One region of the Cupriavidus sp. Met-2 genome, then DNA from elsewhere that is predicted to be linked to it. Evidence: riboswitches for the same ligand, from Rfam matches in the RefSeq annotation. Region 1 holds a riboswitch; the other holds the start of a gene.
What was found. A riboswitch is a leader RNA that binds a small molecule or an ion and turns the genes downstream of it on or off. The one in region 1 is predicted to bind glycine.
Positions count from the first base shown of each region.

Region 2: it holds a riboswitch for glycine, as region 1 does, so the genes downstream of both, WD006_RS19640 (D-amino acid dehydrogenase) here and gcvT (glycine cleavage system aminomethyltransferase GcvT) in region 1, are expected to answer to the same signal.

Region 1 covers NZ_JBBHZL010000008.1:119,790-131,312, forward strand. The annotation lists gene WD006_RS18120 (UvrD-helicase domain-containing protein) at 1-514, opposite strand, end outside; gene WD006_RS18125 (glycine zipper 2TM domain-containing protein) at 808-1,029, shown strand; glycine riboswitch at 1,184-1,271, shown strand; glycine riboswitch at 1,293-1,412, shown strand; gene gcvT (glycine cleavage system aminomethyltransferase GcvT) at 1,520-2,647, shown strand; gene gcvH (glycine cleavage system protein GcvH) at 2,751-3,131, shown strand; gene gcvP (aminomethyl-transferring glycine dehydrogenase) at 3,217-6,141, shown strand; gene WD006_RS18145 (L-serine ammonia-lyase) at 6,250-7,626, shown strand; gene WD006_RS18150 (MBL fold metallo-hydrolase) at 7,719-8,465, shown strand; gene WD006_RS18155 (YbdK family carboxylate-amine ligase) at 8,502-9,620, opposite strand; gene WD006_RS18160 (cation:proton antiporter) at 9,620-10,840, opposite strand; gene WD006_RS18165 (hypothetical protein) at 10,981-11,523, opposite strand, start outside.
Region 2 covers NZ_JBBHZL010000009.1:167,879-179,401, forward strand. The annotation lists gene WD006_RS19615 (DUF1338 domain-containing protein) at 1-106, shown strand, start outside; gene WD006_RS19620 (PLP-dependent aminotransferase family protein) at 136-1,359, shown strand; gene WD006_RS19625 (DUF190 domain-containing protein) at 1,369-1,692, opposite strand; gene WD006_RS19630 (PepSY domain-containing protein) at 1,902-2,168, shown strand; gene WD006_RS19635 (cytochrome b/b6 domain-containing protein) at 2,171-2,725, shown strand; glycine riboswitch at 2,760-2,859, shown strand; gene WD006_RS19640 (D-amino acid dehydrogenase) at 3,033-4,301, shown strand; tRNA gene WD006_RS19645 (tRNA-Leu) at 4,365-4,451, opposite strand; gene WD006_RS19650 (diguanylate cyclase domain-containing protein) at 4,528-6,120, opposite strand; gene WD006_RS19655 (hypothetical protein) at 6,251-6,718, shown strand; gene WD006_RS19660 (hypothetical protein) at 6,751-7,092, shown strand; gene WD006_RS19665 (hypothetical protein) at 7,157-7,669, opposite strand; gene WD006_RS19670 (MFS transporter) at 7,803-9,077, opposite strand; gene WD006_RS19675 (LysR substrate-binding domain-containing protein) at 9,244-10,245, shown strand; gene WD006_RS19680 (hypothetical protein) at 10,296-10,682, shown strand; gene WD006_RS19685 (phospholipase D family protein) at 10,703-11,523, opposite strand, start outside.

The DNA of each region.
Region 1 (11,523 bases):
CGGCCTGGTGCTCGTCGGCATCGCTCGCCTGCGCGAGCGCCGTCTCCGGATCGATCATGCCGTTCTTCCACAGCGAGATCGTGCCCTGCACGCTGCGGATCAGCTTCTTGTCCGTGGTGCCAAGCTGCTCCTGCACCAGGCCGAAGCAGTCATCGGAATCCATGATCGAGAACTGCGGCTTCAGGCCAAGGTGCTCGGCTTCCATGCGCAGGATCTGCACGCCGAGCGAATGGAACGTGCAGACCGTGAGCTGCTTGAGCGGAATCCGCTTGCCCTCGCGCGTGGTCTTGCCCTCCATCAGCTTGCCGATGCGCTCCTGCATCTCCTTGGCCGCCTTGTTGGTGAACGTGACGGCGGCGATGTGGCGCGGCTCGAACCCCTTGTCCTCGATCAGGTGCGCGATCTTCTGCGTGATCACGCGCGTCTTGCCCGATCCGGCACCCGCCAGGACGAGGCATGGCCCGTCGAGATAGCGAACGGCTTCGGATTGCGCGGAATTGAGCCCGTGGGACATGTGATCTTTGATGAGGATTGGCCTGGATCGGCCGAAAAGGCGCGGATGAAGCACACCGGAGCCGGTGCGCCAAAGCTGGCGATGTTAACACGCGCCTCGTGTCACGCGCGTCGTGTCTGGTCGCACCCTGCACGTGTGTCGGAGACCGTCCTACGGCAAGCGTTTCGAGCCCGTAACAATCGTAAGCCGCAGGCACCCGGGGCACGGCATCGGCCTCTCACTTATCACAGCGTGCCGGTATGGCTGGCGCGCGTGGCAGTACTGCATGTCGACAACAAAGCACTGGAGGCCATATGACTACGTTCCGCACGATTTCGAAGCTCACACTGATTGGTGTCACGCTTGCTGCCTTTGGCGGCTGCGCCGACATGACGCCGAAGCAGCGCAACACGGCGATCGGCGCGGGCGTCGGTGCCGTGGGTGGCGCCGTACTGACCGAAGGCAGCGCGCTGGGCACGCTCGGCGGCGCCGCCGTGGGTGGCGTGATCGGTAACGTCACGACCAAGGGTCACTAAGGGTTGTCCCAGGGCCGCTCATCAAGGGCCTGTTACCGGGCGCGATGACGGCCACTGACAGGTTGGCGAGGGCCGCCCGCAACGGGCGACCACGCACGGGACCGGGCCTGCCGCACGAGGTTTGACAAAGGCAGAACGGTCCCGTACATTCACGCGCATCCGGCCGGGAGAGCGCGCAGCGATTGCGCCGCCGAAGGGGTATCACCCGAAAACTCTCAGGCACCATGGACTGGCTGGATCGGCATGCAACATGCACACAATGCATGCCGCACTCTGGAGAGCGACATCCGCTATTGCAAGGCAATGGTGAGCATGTCCACCGAAGGGGCGCACGAAGCACCACGCTTCGTAATCTCTCAGGTATCGAGGACAGAGGGGTCATCCGCGGCAGCGGACTGGTAGCGCATTGGCGCGACCGGACGCTGCGGCGGATGACCCTTTTTTCGTTTTCGAACCACGGTTTTCGAACCGAGCGCCCCCAAGGACATCCATGACGCTCCAGGCCACGCCCCTCAACGCCATCCACCGCGCCCTCGGCGCCCGCATGGTCGACTTCGGCGGTTGGGACATGCCCGTCAACTACGGCTCCCAGATCGAGGAACACAACGCGGTACGCGCCGACGCCGGCATGTTTGACGTCTCCCACATGTGCGTGGTGGACCTGAGCGGCATCCACGCGCGCGCCTTCCTGCGCGGTCTGCTGGCCAACAACATCGACAAGCTGCAAACGCCGGGCAAGGCGCTCTATTCGTGCATGCTCGATGAGAAAGGCGGCGTCATCGACGACCTGATCGTCTACTTCTTTGCCGAGGACCGGTTCCGCCTGGTGGTCAACGCCAGCACTGCCGTCGGCGACATCGAATGGATCCAGTCCCGCAACACGGCCACCGGCAGCGGCGTGACGATCACCCCGCGCCGTGGCGACCTGGCCCCGGCCTGCGTGAGCAAGCTGGCGATTGTTGCAGTGCAGGGCCCGAACGCGCGCCAGAAGGTGTACGACGCATTCCCGTCGACCCAGCCCGCCGACACGCTCAAGCCGTTCAACGCGGTGGTGGTGCACGACGCCGAGATGGGTGAACTGATGGTGGCCCGTACCGGCTACACCGGCGAAGACGGCTTCGAACTCGTTGTGCCGGCGGAGAACGTCGCGGGCATCTGGGAAAAGCTGTCCGCCTCGGGTGTGCGTCCCGCCGGACTCGGCGCGCGCGACACGCTGCGGCTGGAAGCCGGCATGAACCTGTACGGCCAGGACATGGATATCCACACTTCACCGCTCGATGCAGGACTGTCGTGGACCGTCGACCTGCAAAGCGAGCGCGACTTCATCGGCAAGTCGGCGCTGCTGGCCAGCGGCCAGCAAAAGACCTTCGCCGGCCTGATCCTGCGAGACAAGGGTGGCGTGCTGCGCGCGCACCAGAAGGTCATCACTCCGGCCGGCGACGGCGAAATCACCAGCGGCACATTCAGCCCGTCGCTGTCGCAGTCGATCGCCTTTGCCCGCCTTCCCCGCGACATTGCCCCCGGCACCGAGGTGCAGGTGGAGATTCGCGACCGCAAACTGACCGCGACTGTGGTTAAACTGCCGTTTGTGCGCAATGGCAAGGCACTCGTGAGCTGAGGCATCGCCCGGCTTCACACCAACGGTCGCCCTTACATCCCCCCGGCGGGCTAGCCAGGGGGATGCCTGAAACAAGAAACACACTGCATTCCGGAGAACCTCAATGAATTTCCCCGCTGACCTGAAGTACACCGAGTCGCACGAATGGGTGCGCGTCGAGTCCGACGGCACGCTGACGATCGGCATCACCGATCACGCGCAGGACGCGCTCGGCGACATCGTCTTCCTGGAACTGCCCGAAGTGGGCAAGTCGGTCGGCGCCGGCGACGCGCTTGCCGTGGTGGAATCGGTAAAGGCCGCCTCCGACATCTACGCCCCGGTGGCTGGCGAAGTGATCGCCGTGAACGAAGCCGCCTCGGCCTCGCCGGAATCGGTCAACGCCAATGCGTTCGACGCCTGGCTGTTCAAGCTGAAGCCGGCCAACAGCGACGACGTGAACGGCCTGATGAGTGCCGACGCCTACAAGGCCAGCGTCGGCGCCTGAGCCCCGACACCCCAACTGATTCGATGCCGCAAACGCGGCGGCCAGGCTGACCACCTGCCGCCGCGCCCCCACGAGATTCCTTGCCATGAACGCCCCGCTCCCCATGAACGCTGCCGCCCAAGGTGCCCGGCCCACGCTGGCCGAACTGGAGGCGCGCGACGCCTTCGCCGCCCGTCATATCGGCCCCGATTCCGCCGAACAGCAACACATGCTCAAGGTGCTCGGCTTCGAGAGCCGCGCCGCGCTGATCGACGCCGTGGTGCCCGCCGCGATCCGCCGCCGTGACGGCATGTCGCTGGGCGAATTCACCGCACCGCTGACCGAGGAGGCCGCGCTCGGCCGCCTGCGCGCGCTGGCGGGCAAGAACCGCGTGCTCAAGAGCTTCATTGGCCAGGGCTACTACAACACGCTCACGCCGGGCGTCATCCTGCGCAACATCTTCGAGAACCCGGCGTGGTACACCGCGTACACGCCGTACCAGCCCGAAATCTCGCAAGGTCGTCTGGAAGCGATGCTGAACTTCCAGCAGATGATCACTGACCTGACCGGCCTGGATATCGCCAACGCGTCGATGCTCGACGAAGGCACCGCTGCCGCCGAGGCGATGACGCTGCTGCAGCGCGTGAACAAGCACGCCTCGAACACGTTCTACGTGGCTGAAGACGTCCTGCCGCAAACGCTGGAAGTGGTTCGCACGCGCGCCCTGCCGCTCGGCATCGAGGTCAAGGTCGGCCCCGCCGCCGACGCCGCGCAGGCCCATGCCTTTGGCGTGCTCCTGCAGTACCCGGGCGTCAATGGCGATGTGGCCGACTACCGCGCGATTGCCGAAGCCGTGCACGCCTCCGGTGGCCGCGTCGTGGCCGCTGCCGACCTGCTGGCGCTGACGCTGATCGCCGCGCCGGGCGAATGGGGCGCCGACGTGACCGTGGGCAACTCGCAGCGCTTTGGCGTGCCGCTCGGCTTCGGTGGCCCGCACGCGGGCTACATGGCCGTGAAAGATGAATTCAAGCGCTCGATGCCGGGCCGTCTGGTCGGCGTGACGATCGACGCGCAAGGCAACAAGGCCTATCGTCTGGCGCTGCAGACGCGCGAACAGCACATCCGCCGCGAGAAGGCCACGTCGAACATCTGCACGGCGCAGGTCTTGCTGGCCGTGATGGCGTCGATGTACGCGGTCTACCATGGTCCACAGGGCCTCAAGCGCATCGCCCAGCGCGTGCATCGCCTGACCGCCACGCTGGCCGCCGGCCTGAAGACGCTGGGGCATACGCCGCTGAACGCTACGTTCTTCGACACGCTGACGCTGGAGACCGGCTTCAACACCGACGCGTTCCACGCATCGGCCACGGCCCGTGGCATCAACCTGCGCCACGTGGACGCCACCCGCATCGGCATTTCGTTCGATGAAACCGCATCGCGCGACGACGTGATCGCGCTGTGGGAAATCTTCGCGCACGGCAAGGCCGTGCCCGACTTCGACACGATCGAAGCCTCGGTGCAGGACGGCTTCCCGGCGACGCTGGCGCGCCAGAGCGCGTACCTCACGCACCCGGTGTTCAACACGCACCACGCCGAACACGAGATGTTGCGCTACCTGCGTGCGCTGGCCGACAAGGACCTCGCGCTCGACCGCACGATGATCCCGCTGGGCTCCTGCACCATGAAGCTCAACGCCACCAGCGAGATGATCCCGGTGACGTGGCCCGAGTTCAGCAACATCCACCCGTTCGCGCCGCTCGACCAGACCGTCGGCTATCGCGAAATGATCGACCAGCTTGAGGCGATGCTGTGCGCCGCCACCGGCTACGCCGCGGTGAGCCTGCAGCCGAACGCCGGTTCGCAGGGCGAGTACGCGGGCCTGCTGATTATCCATGCCTATCACGCGAGCCGTGGCGAAAGCCATCGCGATATCTGCCTGATCCCGTCGTCCGCGCACGGCACCAACCCGGCGTCGGCGCAGATGGCCGGCATGAAGGTGGTGGTGGTGGCCTGCGACGAGAACGGCAACGTCGATCTGGCGGATCTGGCCAAGAAGGCCGAGCAGCACAGCAAGAACCTGGCCGCGATCATGATCACCTACCCGTCCACGCACGGCGTGTTCGAGCAGGGCGTGCAGCAGATCTGCGACATCGTGCACAAGCACGGCGGGCAGGTCTACGTTGACGGCGCGAACATGAACGCGATGGTCGGCGTGGCCGCGCCGGGCCAGTTCGGTGGCGACGTGTCCCACCTGAATCTGCACAAGACGTTCTGCATTCCGCACGGCGGTGGCGGCCCGGGCGTCGGCCCGGTGGCGGTGGGCGCGCATCTGGCGGACTTCCTGCCGAACCAGGACAGCGTCGGCTATCGTCGCGACGAGAACGGCATCGGCGGTGTCTCGGCCGCGCCGTTCGGCTCGGCCAGCATCCTGCCGATTTCGTGGATGTATATCGCGATGATGGGCTCGGCCGGCCTGACCGCCGCCACCGAGAACGCGATCCTGACGGCCAACTACGTGGCCCGGCGTCTGTCGCCGCACTTCCCGGTGCTCTACACGGGCCAGCACGGCCTGGTGGCGCACGAGTGCATTCTGGATCTGCGCCCGCTGCAGAAGGCCACTGGCATCAGCAACGAGGACGTGGCCAAGCGCTTGATGGACTACGGCTTCCACGCGCCGACCATGAGCTTCCCGGTGCCGGGCACGCTGATGATCGAGCCGACCGAGAGCGAGGCACTGCACGAGCTCGACCGCTTCATCGACGCGATGATCGCCATCCGTGGCGAGATCGCGCGTGTCGAGGACGGCAGCTTCGATCGCGAAGACAACCCGCTCAAGCACGCGCCGCACACAGCAGCCGTGGTGGTCAGCGACAAGTGGAACCACAAGTACACGCGCGAGGAAGCCGCCTACCCGGTGGCATCGCTGCGCACGCAGAAGTACTGGCCGCCGGTTGGCCGCGCGGACAACGTGTACGGCGACCGCAATCTGTTCTGCTCGTGCGTACCGCTAAGCGAGTACGCTGAAGACTGAGGCACCTGCCTCTGCCTTAGCACGCGGCGGCGTCGGGGGACACTCCGGCGTCGCCGGCCGGAACCTGTGCCGGCGCCCCCTATTGGCGGCGCATTACCGGAGTCAGCCGTGGCAGTCAGCGTCTTCGATCTGTTCAAGGTGGGCATTGGCCCGTCCAGTTCGCACACCGTCGGCCCGATGCGCGCCGCCCTGATGTTTGCCCACGGGCTGGAGCGTGACGGGCTGCTGCCGCAGGTGGCAAGTGTGCGCGTGGAGTTGTATGGCTCGCTGGGTGCGACGGGCAAGGGACACGGCACCGACAAGGGCGTGATCCTGGGCCTGATGGGGGAAGCGCCGGACACGGTCGACCCGAACACCATCGACGCCAAGCTCGCCGCGCTACGCGCGAGCCGCCAGCTCTCGCTGCTCGGCACGCATACGGTGCCATTCGTAGAACGCGAACACATCGCGTTCTATCGTCGCGAGGCGATGGCCGAGCATCCCAACGGGATGAAATTCCACGCCTACGATACGGACGGCACCTCACTACGCGAGGCCCGCTATCTGTCCGTGGGTGGTGGCTTCATCGTCACGGCGGGCTCACCTAACACGCAGTTGCAAGCGGCCGAGCGCCAGTTGCCGCATCCGTTCCGCAGCGGACGCGCGATGCTCGACATGGCTCACGCCAGCGGCAAGTCGATTGCCCGGCTCATGCTGGAGAACGAACTCACGTGGCGCTCCGAGCAGGAGGTCATGGACGGCCTGCTCCACATCTGGGACGTGATGCAGCAATGCGTGGCACGCGGGTGCCGCACCGATGGCGAACTGCCCGGGCCATTCAAGGTGCGCCGCCGCGCGCCCGAGCTGTATCGCAACCTGACGGAGCGCGCCGAGCGCACCCTTTCCGATCCGCTTTCGGTCATGGACTGGGTCAACCTGTACGCAATCGCCGTCAACGAAGAAAACGCGGCGGGTGGCCGCGTGGTCACGGCGCCCACCAATGGCGCGGCCGGCATCATTCCGGCGGTGCTGCACTACTACGACCGCTTCATTCCGGGCGCGAACCCACAGGGCGCAGTGGACTTCCTGCTGACGGCAGGCGCGATCGGTCTGCTCTACAAGCTCAACGCGTCGATCTCCGGCGCGGAGGTCGGATGCCAGGGTGAAGTCGGCGTGGCCTGTTCGATGGCGGCCGGTGCGCTGGCGGCCGTGCTCGGGGGCACGCCCGAGCAGGTGGAAAACGCCGCCGAGATCGGCATGGAGCACAACCTCGGCCTGACCTGCGACCCCGTGGGCGGACTGGTGCAGATTCCCTGCATCGAGCGCAATGCCATGGCGGCGGTCAAGGCGGTCAATGCGGCGCGCATGGCCCTGCGCGGCGACGGCACGCACTACGTCTCGCTCGACTCGGTCATCAAGACCATGCGCGAAACTGGCGCGGACATGAAGACCAAGTACAAGGAAACCGCGCGAGGCGGCCTGGCGGTCAATATCGTGGAGTGCTGATTCCGGGTGCCTCCAGTTACCCACGCAGGTTGCAGGCACCGATGGCCGACGTATGATTGAGGCACCTTCGGTTTGCCAAAAACAACACGGCCATGCAGACCTTCCATCAGCTTTTCGACGAAACGTCGTCCACCTACACATATCTGCTGATCGACGCGGACACCCATGAGGCGGTGCTGATCGATCCCGTGGACCGCCAGTACGAGCGTGACCTCGGCGTGCTTGCAGACACCGGCGCCAAGTTGGCCTGGGTGGTGGAAACACATGCCCATGCCGACCACATCACCTCGGCGGGGCATCTGGCACAGCAGACCGGCGCCCACACGGCGGCGCCGTCGGGCTGCGACATCAAGCCCGCGCAGAAGCAACTCATCGACGGCGACACGCTCCGCTTCGGCAATCAGGTGCTACGGGCCATCCACACGCCCGGACATACCGCCGGCAGCATGAGCTATCTGTGGGAGGAGCCCACCACCGATGGCGTGGTGCGCCGCATCTTCACCGGCGATGCGCTGCTGATCGACGGCTGTGGCCGCACCGATTTCCAGTCCGGCGATGCGGGCACGCTGTTCGACAGCCTGACGCAAAAACTCTTCCGCCTGCCCGACGACACGCGTGTCTATCCGGCGCATGACTACAAGGGCCGCACCGAGTCCACGATCGGTCAGGAGCGCGCCACCAACAGCCGGGTGGCGGGACGTACACGCGACGAGTTCATCGTGATGATGCGCGGCCTGAACCTGCCCCGGCCAAAGCTGATCGACGTGGCCGTGCCGGCCAACCAGCAACTCGGTCTGATCACCGGCCGCGACGGGGAAAGTGTGCCGCACGGCGCGTGAGTTGAGCGCTGCGCAGCGTCGGCGCAGCGCCTTGCCTCAGCCGCCCCCCCACTGTTCGCAGGTCTGTCGCACCATATCGCGCAGGCTGTGCGCATCGCGATTGGCGGCGCGCACCCAATGCGCGTCGTTGCTGCGGCTCGCCGCCAGCGCGCGGATATTCGATAGCGCCTCCAGCGAGCCCAGTGCTTCCGCATGTGGCTCGAGCGCATCGCAGATCGACAGGATATGGTCGGCAATCGGCATCCGAGTCAGTTCATTCGGATGCACATACTCGCCCTCCAGCCCGAAGCGACACGCCTGGAAGCGGTTGAATGTGTAGACCAGATAGTCGTCTTCCTGCGGCATGAATGGCCGTGACAACAGCAGGTAACGCGCCAGCGCCTGGATATAGGCCGCGATGTCGCACGCGCGCTGCACGGTCAGTGGCGTGTCCATGACGCGAACTTCGATCGTGCCGAATTCCGGCTTGGGACGAATGTCCCAATAGAAGTCCTTCATGCTCTCGATCACACCGGTGGCGCGCATCTTGTCGAAGTACGCCTTGAAGGCGTCCCAAGTCAGCACGAACGGCGCGCGCCCGCTCATCGGGAATGCCGCCACCGAATTCAGACGGGCCGAAGCGAAACCGGTATCCACACCCTGCACATAGGGCGACGACGCGGCCAGCGCAATGAAGTGCGGGACGTAGCGCCCGATGGCGTGCAGCAGGAACAGCGACTCGTCGGGGCTCGGACACCCGATATGGACGTGCTGCCCAAACACCGTGAACTGCTTGGCCAGATAGCCGTAGAGTTCGGAGATGTACTGGTAGCGGGGCGAGTCGGAAATCGTGCGATCGGACCACACCTGGAACGGGTGCGTGCCGCCGCCGCAGATGCCGAGGTTCAAGCCGCGTGACGCATTGACCATCAGGTCCCGCATGACGCTCAGCTCCTCGAGCGCCTGCGCGTAGTCGTGGCAGATCCCCGTGCTGATCTCGATCATCGACGGACTGATCTCCGGCTTGATGTCGCCGGCATGTTGCGTGCCCCTGAGCGCCCGGAGCAGGTCCGGCGCGAACGGCGCGAGGTCATAGTCATGACGATTGACGAGCTGCAGTTCCAGTTCGACACCAAACGTCAGGGCTTCGGAATGCTTGAAGGGTTCGAGCGACATCAGCGCCCTCCGTTGTCACGCGCTTCGCTGACATAATGCAGCGCCCACGCCGCGATGACGGGTCCGAGCAACTGCTCGATCGCCAGCGCACACAGAATGATCGAAGCCAGCGGCGAGCCGGTTCCCGGATACAGCAAGGCGACGTCGTTCATCAAAAGATAGGCGAGTCCCGACATCGGAGCCAGCGCCAGCCCGAGCGCCGTGCACTGGCGCAGACTCAGGCCCGAGAACGACCCCAGCGATATCACGCCAACGAGCTTGGCAACGTGACGCATCACGACCAGCGCGATGGCCAGCATGCCACCCACCGCCCAGTCATGTGCCGTCAGCGGCAGGCCGAGCGAGACGATCATCACGATAATTAGCAGGCTACCCGCGCTGCCGAAGTGCGTGGGCCACACATGCGGCTGTCGGTCCTGATGCTTGAAGACCACGCCAGCCAGCATCAGCGAGAGCGGCATCGACAACTTCAGCACGCGCGTCAGCGCCAGCGCGAACAGGACCAGGCCAACCAGCACCAGGAAGCTGTAGTGATCGTCAGCGGACATGCGGGCGTAAATGGCATGGCCAACCTTGCCGACCACCCACGCCAGCAGGCACGAGCCAGTCAGCAGGTAGAGCGGATGCAGCAGCGCAGCGCCGATGTTGCCGTACTCGGAGTGCAGCCAGCCGGTGGCCACCTGCACGATGACGGCGGCGTAGATGCTGTTCAGGGCCGCCATGGCCATCAGCCGCTCGGTCACCTGGCCTTCGGCGCGCAACTCGTTCTTGAGCTGGAGCACGATGGTCGGCGACGTGCTGACCGCAATACCGCCCGCCAGAATCGCCACGGCCGGCGATGCGCCGAGCCACTGCAATACCGTGGACACCAGTCCCCAGGTCAGCAGGCTTTCCGCCCCGCTCGTGAACAGCAGCCAGCGGTTCGCGCGCAGCCAGGAAAACGACAGTCGATGGCCAAGCTCGAACAGCGCCAGCGCGAGCGCCATGTCGATCAGGATGCGCGTCTGCGCGATCATGTTCTCGTCGACGATGCTGCGTCCGAGCGTGCCCGCGAACAACCCCGCGGCCGCATAACCGACGATGCGTGGGAAGCCGAGCCAGCGGCGGCAGAGCTCGCCGGCCAGTCCCGCGCCAACCAGCGCGAGCCCGACCCAGAACAATCCGCTCGGGGCCAGTGGCAGGGATGGGAAAAGTTGGCTTAGTCCGTTCATGGCCGACATGGTAACGGAAGCACATGAACTTTCGTGTCGGGTGTTGTCCGACGCTTCTTTTAATACGCTTGCAACTTTCGGCTTCTGCCATTAAAAAACGCCATCTTCGCAGATGGCGTTTCCCCGGGGTTGGCAAATTCAGAATGGGCTCACACGCCCCAGACCTTCCATTTGGGACGCGTCGACTTCAGGCCGGCTTCCACCTGCGCGAAAAGACCCCGGGTGACACCCTTGTCACCCTCGAGCGCACGAGCCTTTTCGAACCAGGCAAGCGCCGTTTCGCGCTGCGCCATGCCTACGGCGGCCCGTACCGCCGTCAGCCAGGTTCTGGCATCCCAGTCATCCCGCGCGGCGAACGCAAGCTGAAAATCGGTCAGCGCTTCGGGAAAGCGCGCCAGGTCGACTAGCAACGCGGCCCGCTGCACGCGTGCCTGAGCCTGGCCCCGGCCATCGCGCTCGCCAAGCTGCACGGCTTGCTCCAGCAGCGGCAGCGCGCGGTCGTTGTCGCCAAGGTCACGCCAGATCTGGCCGAATCGACTGCATAGCCACGCGTCTTCGACCAGCATCGAGCGGCGCTCCAGCGCTTCGAGTTCGGCGCGCGCATCAGCACGGTCATGCTCGTCCATCGCCGCCATACCGGACTGGAGCAGCCCGGCATAGTGGGCGCGCGCGTGCGCCATGGCATGGGCGCC
Region 2 (11,523 bases), on a different contig from region 1:
GCGTGATCGCTACGTGGACGAGGCACAGGCCATCACGCGCACGGACCTGGGCTTCGACGCCGGCAATGCGCAGGGCATCTTCAAGATGACCGCGGCGGCCTGCTGAAGCACGACGTCCGCAACCACGAGCACGCCATGACCGCCTACCCCTTCGTTCCCGCGCTACGCGAGCCGCAAGGCTCGCCGATCCGCGAGCTGTTCAAGTATCTCTCCGACCCGGAGATGATCTCGTTCGCCGGCGGCTATCCGTCCGCCGCGCTGTTCGACGTGGAAGGCATCGGCGCGGCATCCGCGCAGGCATTGCGTGAACGTCCTGCCGAGTGCCTGCAGTACGGTGCCACGGAGGGCACGCCTGCGCTGCGCAAGGCGCTGGCGGCCCTGATGGCGGAGCGTGGCGCGGCCGTCGCCATGGACGAACTGCTGATCACCAGCGGCTCGCAACAGGGCTTCGATTTTCTCGTGCGCGCGCTGGTGGAGCCGGGCAGCCTTGTGCTGGTGGAGGAACCCACCTACTCGGCGACGCTGCAGGCACTGCGGCTGGCCGGCGCTGACGTGCGTGGCGTGCCGTCCGACCATGACGGCATGAACGTCGACGCACTGGAGGCGATGCTCGCAGACGCGCCGGCACGTCCGCGCATGATCTACACGGTGCCGACCTTCGCCAATCCAACCGGCGCCACGCTCTCACCCGCGCGCCGGCTTCAATTGCTGGAACTGGTGGCACGGCACGAGATCGTGCTGGTCGAGGACGATCCTTACGGCGCGCTAAGCTTCGACGGTCCGCCGCCGCCATCGCTGCTCGCGCTGTGCGATCAGGTGTCCGGCGCGCGCCCGTGGCTCGTGCATCTCGCAAGCCTGTCGAAGACGCTGGCACCAGGACTGCGGCTGGGCTGGATGGTGGCCGCGCCGGAGATCGTGCGTCGCGCGGTGATCGCCAAGCAGGTGTCGGACCTGTGCACGCCGCCATGGCTGCAACTGACCGCCGCGCATTACCTTCAGGCCAGAAACCTGCCCGGGCAGATCGCGCGGGAAGTGGCGGTCTATCGCGACAAACGCGATCGGCTGACGACGGCGTTGCACCAGGCGTTCGGCACGCGCATCCGGTTTGCGGATCCCGCCGGGGGCATGTTCCTGTGGGTATCCGTGGACGGCATCGACGATGCGGCTGCGCTGCTGCCCCATGCCATCGCAGAGAAAGTGCTGTTCGTGCCGGGCACAGGCTTCTACGCCGAGCGTCGCGCGCGCCCCGCGTTCCGGCTGTCGTTCGTGGGCGCCGACCCGGCGCAGATCGAAGAAGGCGTGGCGCGGCTTGCCCGGGCCGCAGCGCGTGCCGGGGTATCCGTCGTCAATCCGGACTGAGCCAGGCGCTCAGACATCCAGCGTACCGACGAAGCCGAACTCGACCGGCGTCTTCGCATAGAAGAGGCGGATGTCTTCGTGACGCAAGCGCTCCAGCAGCGCCTCCACCTCTTCGACGGTGGCGACCACAGTCACCTCTTCCGGCCGATCGGCTAATTCGATGAAGTGCCAGGAATGAAAGCGATGGTCGTGCCCGATTCCCTCCGCCGCCACCGTGTGTGTGGCACCGCGAATCTGCATCTCCCGCATCACCTGCATCAACCAGTGCGATAGCTGCTTGCCGTGATGGCGCCGACCTTCCTGTGTGTAGAAGGTGAGTTGATAGCCCTGCATGACATCTCCCTGCGGGTCCGGATTGGCCAGAAGCTGGAGCCCCCCCACGTGGCCATTTCATCGTATGCCAGGGGGCAGCAATGGTCCAAGACCAGCTGCCGGGCCGAGAGCGCCCGGCACCCCCTGGGAAACCCGGTGTTGAGAATAGCTCTCATTCTGAGTTAGGATGCCGCCATCGCCCCTTGCGGGGCTTATTGCCGGAGAAGTTCATGCAGAAGATTGCCGCTTTCCTCGTTGCCGGAGTGTTCTCGACCGCCGCTTTCGCCGGCGCCAACTGCGCCAAGCACCCGAAATCCGAATGGATGCCGGAAGCCGATGCCAAGGCCAAGATCCAGGAACAGGGCTACAACATCAAGAAGTTCAAGGTGGACGGCAATTGCTACGAGATCTACGGTACGACCAAGGATGGCAAGAAGGCCGAAATCTACTTCGACACCAAGACGCTTGAAATCGTCAAATCGGAAATCGGCAGCTAAGCATGTCGGCGCCCGCGGACCGGACGAACGCCCCCGACACGATTCGCGTCTGGGACGTGGTCGTGCGTTTCACGCACTGGAGCGTAGCGGCCATCGTCTGCTTTGACCTCGTCCAGGACTCCGGAGACAAGGTGCACCGAACCCTCGGCTACATCGCCGCGGGGCTGGTGCTGTTCCGGGTCTTGTGGGGCTTCATCGGCAGCCAGCCTGCGCGTTTCCGCACGTGGCTGCCACGTCCGTCCGCCGTGCTGGCCTATGGCAAGGCACTGATCGCCGGCCGCGCGCCGCGCCATGTCAGCCATACGCCGCTGGGCGCCGTCGCCATGCTGGCCATGTGGACGCTGATCCTGGCGCTGGCCGTCACCGGCTGGATCTCGCGTCTCGATGCGTTCTGGGGCGAGGATTTGCCAGTCGACATCCACCGCTGGCTGGCGAACGCGCTGCTGGCGCTGGTGATCCTTCATGTGGCCGCAGCCATCGTCATGAGCATCAAGGGCCGCGAGAACCTCGTCGCTGCCATGATCACGGGCCGCAAGCCACGTGATCCGCGCCGCTAGCGGATTTCTATGGCATAGTTGCCATCGTTTTACCCCGCGTGTATCGGGAGAGTCTGTGCCAGCCGCCCGGCCGACACGGCGCCGAAGGAGCAACCGCCCCGGAAACTCTCAGGCAAAAGGACCGGTACCCGCCATTGAACTCTGAAGAACCCCGGCTTGCACGTCAGCCGGCGGTACCGAAGGAGCAAGCGGCACGCGTATTGTTCGTGTGCCGCGAATCTCTCAGGTCAAGGACAGAGGGGGCGTCCGCAACCGCGCATGGTGCGCGGCGGACTGCCATCCCACGACGTCATGAAAGACCTTCGACATGAAATCCATCGCAGTGATCGGCGGCGGCATCACCGGCGCCACGACGGCTTACGCCCTGGCCAAACGCGGGTTCTCCGTCACCCTGTTCGAACGGCACCGCTATGCGGCCATGGAAACCTCGTTCGCCAACGGCGGACAGCTCTCCGCCTCCAACGCGGAAGTCTGGACGCACTGGTCCACGCTGGCCAAGGGCCTGAAGTGGATGCTGCGCAACGACGCGCCGCTGCTCGTCAACCCGCGCCCGACCTGGCACAAGCTGAGCTGGTTCGCCGAGTTCATCGCATCGATCCCGCATTACCGCCGCAACACGGTGGAGACCACGCGGCTTGCCATTGCCGCGCGCCAGCACCTGTTTGCGTGGGCGGAGGCGGAGGGCATCGACTTCGACCTCAAGCGGCGCGGCATCCTGCATATCTATCGGGACAAGGCGGGCTTCGATCACGCAGGGCAAGTCTCGAAGCTCCTGGCCAAAGGCGGACTCGAACGGCGCGCGGTGACCCCGGACGAGATGCGAAGCATCGAGCCGACGCTGGCAGGTCAGTACTACGGCGGCTACTACACCGAAAGCGACTCTACCGGCGACATCCACAAGTTCACCACCGGTATCGCTGCGGCGGCGCGCAGACTGGGCGTCCAGATGCTGTACAACCAGGACGTGAGCACCGTGTCGACCAGCGGCCGGCGAGTGACGATCGTCTCTGCTGACGATGGCCAGACGACATCGCGCGAATTCGACGCAGTGGTCGTCTGCGCCGGCGTTGCCAGCCGCGATTTCGCGCGGCAGCTCGGAGATCGCGTGAATATCTATCCGGTCAAGGGCTATTCGATCACGGTCAACCTCAACGACGCCGAAAGCCAGGCCTCTGCGCCCACGGTCAGCCTGCTCGACGACGAAACCAAGCTTGTCACCAGCCGTCTGGGCGTGGACCGATTCCGCATAGCCGGCACCGCCGAGTTCAACGGCGTCGACCGCGACATCCGCGCCGATCGCATCCGTCCGCTGATCGACTGGGTCCATGCTTGCTTCCCCGGCGTCAGCACCCGTAGCGTGGTGCCCTGGGCGGGGTTGCGGCCGATGATGCCGAACATGATGCCGCGCGTTGGCAGGGGCCATGCCGCTAACGTGTTCTACAACACAGGGCATGGGCATCTCGGCTGGACGCTGTCCGCCGTGACGGCCGAGATGGTGGGGGATGTCTTGCGCCACGCCGCCACGGCGCAGCAAGGGCGCGTGGGCGTTGGCGGATTGGTGGTGGGCAACGGCTGAGGGAAGCCCTTCTTTCCGGGCCAAAAACGAAAAAAGCCCCGCTTGCGCGGGGCTTTTCGAATCTGGTGCCCAGAAGAGGACTCGAACCTCCACAGTGTTGCCACCGCTAGGACCTGAACCTAGTGCGTCTACCAATTCCGCCATCTGGGCGATGCGAGCCGCGAATTCTACAGAAGCCTGAGGAATTTGCAAGCCCCCGTGTGAATTCTCTCGCATTCCTCCCAGGTCAGTTGCCGCGCAGCTCCAGATAGAGCCCGCCATCGACCACGTAGCGGTTCCGGCCCGCCCGCTTGGCGCGGTACATGGCGCTGTCGGCGCGATGCAGCAGTGGCTCGAGGCGCGGCGCGTCGGGCACGGCGCAGACCGCGCCGACGCTGATCGTCACGAACGGCTGCACCGGCGTGCCATGGTGGGGAATGCCAAGCTCGCGTACCACTGCCACCATCCGACGTGCGATGGTTCGCGTCTCCTCGGACGTGGAATCCGGCAGCACCACGGCAAACTCCTCGCCACCCAGGCGGGCGCAAAACTGCGTGCCATCGAGCACGCAGGTCAAGGCCGTCGCGACCTGCCGCAGGCACTCGTCGCCGCGCGGATGGCCATAGAGATCGTTGAACTGCTTGAACAGGTCGACATCCAGAATCAGCAGGCCGATTTCCGTGCCGCGTTCGTAGGCGCGTGTCACCGCGGCATGCGACTCGCGCTGGAAGTAGCGACGATTCGGAATGCCGGTCAGGGCATCGACGTCGAGGTCCGCCTGGGCGCGCGACAGCTCCTGCGCGGTCTGCCCAAGCTGCATGGCCAGCGCCTGCTCGCGCGACTGATAGCGGCTGATATCGCGCATGAACACGAGCTTGCCGATTGGCTTGCCATCCATCCGGCAGACGGGCTCCACCATCAGTTCGTACTGCGCGCCCTGGGGAATCCCGGGATTCGTGCCGACGTCTTCGGCAGTGGCCGGCGAAGACAGCAAGTCCTGCCACGTGGCAGGCGCCACCTCGCCTTGCGCCAGTTCCGGCAACATGCGCGCCGCTGCGGGGTTGAACTCGACGATGGTGCCGTCCAGGCCGAGGATCACGCAGCCTTCGCGGATGGTGTCGAAAACACGCAGCCGCGCGTAGTGCCCGACATCGTCCAGATGCGATCGCAGCGCACAGAACCAGACCAGCACCGTCATGACCGAGAACGTGGCCGGTGTAAGATCACCGCCGAGCGGGCCAGTCAGGCGCTCCAGATAGGCGAGATGAAAAACAAGCGGCAGCGCCAGGCCGCACGCCAGGATATTCCGCCCGCGCACCGACAACGCCGCGTTCGGCACCTTGGCCGTGATGAGGAAGTACAGGCTCAGTCCGAGCAGCGCATAGGTCCACGCCGCCATGATCGTGTAGCCGATACCGTGGTGGAATACGGCACCGGGTGATACACCGGGGGGCATCAGTTCGATCGAGGTCCAGACCAGATGGTGACGCTCATTGGTGAACACGAGCACGACCGACAGGACCGCCGCCATCACGGGCACCCATAGCTTCGACCAGGGCACCACGAAATGCGGCCGGCTGACATGGATCATCGCCACGAGCCAGCCAATTGGCACGGCCACGATGCCGAGGTACTGGAGCTTCGCCCAGAAGATGCGCCCGGCCATGTCCGATTCGCTGATCTCGAGCAACCGTCCGCCGCTCCAGACCACCACGCCCCCGGCCAGCAGCAGGAACGCCCTGACCGTAGGGTCGTCACGGCGCGGCCAGGCGGCAATGGCCATGCCCACGCTGCACACCACGGCGATGGTCAGACAAAGGACGAGAGGATACGATGGCATGGAAGGTCGGCCGAACCAGATCGGGGCCCCGACTGGCTGTGCGGGGCGAACCATTATAGGCTTGCGCAGTCCGACACTGGCGCGGCGCCCGGTGGCGCCGCCAATGCACAACACATCCGGAAAACCGAACGTGCCAATCATTCTCCTGGGGCTGGCGTTACTGGCTGCCTTTGTCTACGGCGTCGTGCAGCTCTACCTGAAGGTAGCCGCCGCTTACGGCGCGATCGCCGGCACCGCCGCAGTGGTTGCGCTGCTTGCCGCCCTGACCGCGCTGGCCGTGCGCTGGCTGCAACGCTATCGGGCCATCCACGGCAAGCGTGTCAACGGCGAGCGAGTGCTCGCGCTGACCGGAGACTGGGGTAGCCTGAGGCTCGACGCCGAGCGCAAGAACGGTGTCCTGGAGATGAATGGCCGGCGTGTCGTGCTGATCTTCGCCGATATCGGCGAGGCCCGCGCCGTTGCCGCCGATGGCAAGTGGCACATTGCGCTGACGCTGCACCACCACACGCCCGCAGACTGGAAGATCCCCGTCGCGGACGGCAGCACCGCCAACCGCTGGAGCAAGATCTTCACGCTGGCGGCAGCGCAGAAACTCTAGAAATCGCTGTTATCTTCACAAGGAGCCTCCGCATGACTCGATCGAACCGCCAATTGAAGCGACTGACCACCGCCAGTGCTGTCGCGCTCGTCGCCATGGTGGCCGGTTGCGCGTCGCAACCGCCGGCAGAACCGATTCCGAACCCGGGCCCCCAGGGTGGCCGTGGCACGCCGGAAGGTTGCCAGGCCGACAAGCTGGGCGACGAGGCGCTGATCGGCAAGACCGAAGCCGAGGCCGCCGCCCTGCTCAAGGGATGTGCCTGGCGCTTTGGCAGCCGCGATGGCCAGAGCCTGCCGGCCACGATGGACTACAACCCGCAGCGCCGGTCCATCGACGTGGTGGGCGGCAAGGTCACCGCCGTTCGTCGGGGCTAGCTTCGCGGATGCCTTGGCGGCTAACCTCGCCGCCAGGGCAGTACCGCATCGGGTACCGCGGCCGCTACTTCGAACGGCTGCGGTCCGCGCCGTACGTATCCATGATGATCATCGTGCGGTCCAGCACCCCGTTGTCGTCGAAGTAGGCGCTGAAATGCGCAGGCACGTAGCCGGGCAGGTACATGCGGTACGACCACGCCTCGCGCTTCATCAACGGGTAGTACTGAATTGGCTCGCGCGGCATGCCCCAACGCTCCATAACGTCCCGCTTGGTCCAGGTATTGGGCTGTGCCTTGTAGATTTCGGCCTCGGTCAGCATCTGCCGGAACGCGATCAGCTTGCCCGACCCATCGAAATCGGCCGCGTAGACGTCATACCCATAGGGCTGTTTCGAGTAGATCCAGCGCAGCGTGCCGTCGGCAAGCTGATGCGTCTCGGTGGGCTTGCCAAATGTATCGCTCACGGCCGACTGCGGACTCCCGATCATCTTCTGCCCGGTCTCCACGGGTTGCAGCGACGCACATGCGCTCAAGACCAGGGCGGCGATCCCCATCCAGACGGGTAAACGAAGTTGCATGGTTGGCTCCGGTATCGGTGAGACTCTCGTGCCCAGCATACTCCACTTGGACTGCTTGAGCGCGTATCTCGCCTGCTACGTAAACACCGAAGCACCAGGGTTTATTCCGCAAGAGCATAGCCCGTATTGCCCGTCATGCCCGTGCCGGGCGCATCGGCACGCGCGCGATCGTCCGATCGTCAATCGGCCAGTGCAGCGCGGCGGCGATCACGCCCAGTGCCATCGCCCCCATCCAGACCAGGTCATAGGACCGCGTCAGCTCGAACACCACCCCACCCAGCCACACGCCCAGAAACGAGCCAAGCTGGTGGCCGAAGAAGACGAAGCCGAACAGCGTGGTGATGTAGCGCACGCCGAACACCTGGGAGACGATGCCGCTGGTCAGCGGCACCGTACCGAGCCACAGGAAGCCCATCACCGCTGCGAACGCATACAGGCTCATCGAGCTCAGGGGCAGCAGCACGAACAGGGCCATTGCCGACGTACGCGCCAGATAGATGCCGGCCAGCAGGTACTTCCGCGTATGTCGCCCGCCCAGCCAGCCGAACACATAGGTGCCGAAGATATTGGCCAGCGCGATGATGGCCAGCGCGGCCATGCCGTCAGCGGGCTGCATCCCCTTGTCACGCAGGTAGGCGGGCAGATGGTTGGCGATAAAGGCCAATTGGAAGCCACATGCCAGGAAGCCGAGGTTGAGCAGCCAGAAGCCCGAGTGGCTGAAAGCCTCGCGGATGGCGGCCAGCATCGGCATCGGTGGCTGGCCGCCGGTAGCAGCATCGGATGCCGGCGCGCGATCGCGGAACGGCAACGCGAACGGGATCAACACCGCCGCGCATACCGCCAGCACCATCAGCGCGTTCGTCCAGCCGGTGAACGACAACAGCGCCTGCGCGGACGGCACCATCAGGAACTGGCCGATGCCACCGATCGCCCCGGCGATGCCCAGCGTGCGGCTGCGGTCCTCTGGCGGCACCATGCGGCTCAGCGCGCCATAGACCACGCCGAACGTCGTCCCAGACTGCGCCACGCCGATGCAAACCCCGGCGACCAGCATGAATGCCGGCGCGCTCGTGATCACCGCCATCCCGTAGAGGCCCAGCGCGTACAGCACCAGACCGGCCAGCATCACCTTCCAGGAGCCGAACCGGTCGGCCACCATGCCAGTGAATGGTTGCGCGATGCCCCAGGTCAGGTTTTGCACGGCCATGGCCAAGCCAATCGACTCACGCGTCCAGCCTCGGTCGCCGATGATCGGCAGCAGGAACAGCCCTTGCACGTGCCGCGCGCCCAGCGCCAGCCCCATGACCAGCCCGCCGGCCAGCAACAGGAAGACGGTATCGCGCCACCATGGCGCCGGGGCCGCGGGCTGCGATGCGGCACGAGTATGGGAGCGGGGAGCGTCGGTCATGCTGTCGGTCGGATGAAGGCGTTGAATGTCCTCCATTTCATGCGCACCGGTGCGGCGGTTCAACCGACATTTCGGGCGTTTTGTCATGCGCTGAACGCATGGCAAGAGACGGCGAGCCATGCTGTAATGGTGCCATTCGCCCCTGCCACAGCCATACGCCCCCGTCATGTCAGAACCGCTCGCCCGGTTGTTCTCCCTCGACCTGCTCAAGGGCTTCGTCGCCGTGGGCCGGCGCATGAGCATCACGCAAGCCGCCGAGGACCTCTGCCTGACCCAGTCAGCCGTCAGCCGCCAGGTCCGGGCGCTCGAAGAGCAGCTTCAAGTCCGGCTGTTTATCCGGCGGCACCGGGGAGTCGCGTTCACGCCAGAGGGCGAGCGGCTGTTCCGCAGCGCCGACGGCGCCTTGCTGCAACTGCAAAACGTGGCGGCGGAGCTTCGCAAGCGCGATGGCCGACAACCCGTGACGGTAACGGCCAGCATTGGCGTGGCGGGCCTCTGGCTGTTGCCGCGACTGGGCTCGCTGCAGCGCCAGTACCCGGGCCTGGACGTGCGCCTGTCCGCCAACAACCAGATCAGCGATCTGCGTGCCGATGGCATCGATCTGGCGATCCGCTATTGCCCGGCATCGGCGGCGCCGCCCCTTGCCGTCCATCTGTTCGACGAGACCATCGCCCCGGTGGCGAACCCCTCGGTGGGCGCACACCGCGTAGCGACGCCCGAGGCGCTGGCGGAACTGCCGTTGATCGAATTCGACGATCCACGCCCATGGCTGCACTGGCGTAACTGGCTCGGCGCGCAAGGCTACCGCCAGGCCAGCCGCCGCGGCATCCTGCGCTTCAACCAGTACGACCAGGTGATCCATGCAGCGCTGGCCGGGCAAGGCGTGGCGCTTGGCCGCCTCGAACTGATCCAGTCGTGGATCGACGGCGGCCAGCTTGTGGTTGCCGCGACTGGTGGTGCGGCCATGCCCAGCCCCAACGCCTTCTGGCTGATTCACGCCAGGGAGCAACCACGCGAGGACGTCCGGCGCGTGGCGGAATGGATCCGGAGTAAAGCCGCCGGCATAGCCGCAACCGGTGGCGCCAGCCACTCACCCCCTGCGCGCCCGACCCCTACTTTGGTGGGGCAAGCAAACCCGCCATCAAGAAACGGGCGTCTGATCCGATAAGATGGTCGTCGGTCGCCGGATGGCGTCCAGCGTGTAGATGTGGAGCCACCATGGACCCCCTTTCGTTCGAGTTCGTGACTGTCGAGGAAGCCAAGAAGGTACTCGACGGGAATATGCCGCCTGCCGCGCGGACCGACTGGACCGAGATGCGCCAGCCCTCGGATGCCATGGAACAGACGCTGACACCCGAAGCACTCAGATGGCTCGCCCAGTTGCCGCGTGAAATCCGGCCGCTCGAACTGTTCCACACCTATCCGCGCATCGCCAATCAGTTGGCCAGGCTGGCCGCCCCGGCCGCCGTATCGGCATTCCTCGCCGACCTGCTGATCGACAAGCGTGGCGACCGGCAGGGCTTTCCGGGCGGTATCGCGCCGGAGCTTTCGAAGCTTCAGGAGCATCTGCTGCAATTGCTCCAGCCCCCCGACGCCACCGCCTGACACACCACGGATCCCCTCGGCTACAGCTCATCCTCCAGCGGCAGGAGTCCCAGAAAGTCGATGCCGATGTGCTGCCACACGCTCATGCCGGGCTCCTTGTCGGTGGTGACTTCCTTGCCCTGCTCCATCGTTGTCCACGTCAGGCCTTCCTGACCCGCTGCATCGGTACGCACCCCAATGCGCCACGCGATCTCGGGCAGCCGCTTGTCCACGTCGGACACGAACCAGGCAGCCAGCGTGGGGCTGTCGAGCACGACCCCCATCTCGGTATTGAGCCGGCTCGATCGCGGGTCCAGGTTCGGGGAGCCCACGAACAGGAACCGCCGGTCGACGACATAGGCCTTGGCATGGAGGGTTGCGCGGCTCGATGCGAAGGTGCGAGCGTGTCTGCCACGATCTTGCGTCAATCCGGTACTGGCGGTGGGCTTGAGTTCGTACAGTTCGATTCCGGCGTGGAGCAGCGCCAGACGGCGTGGCGCGTAGCCGGCATGGACCGCGGAAACATCCGTGGCCGCAAACGAGTTGGTCAGCACCCGCACCTTGACGCCACGTTTGGCGATGGCGGCCAACCATTTCTCGGTGTCATCGTCTGGCACAAAGTACGGCGAGATCAGCACCAGTTCGGTCTGCGCCGCCTCCATCAGCGCCCGCAGGCGGGGAATTGCGTGTGTCGACGCATCGTCGGGATCGTTCTCGATCTTGTCAGGCGAGTCGGCAATCACGCGCGCGCTGCCGACGTGACCCGGCAGATGACCCACTTCGATGCCGCGCGCCAGCCCCGAGTCCAGCAGTTCCTGCACGAAGGGACTGGCACGAGCCACGTCCCCCTTTGCCTCGACTT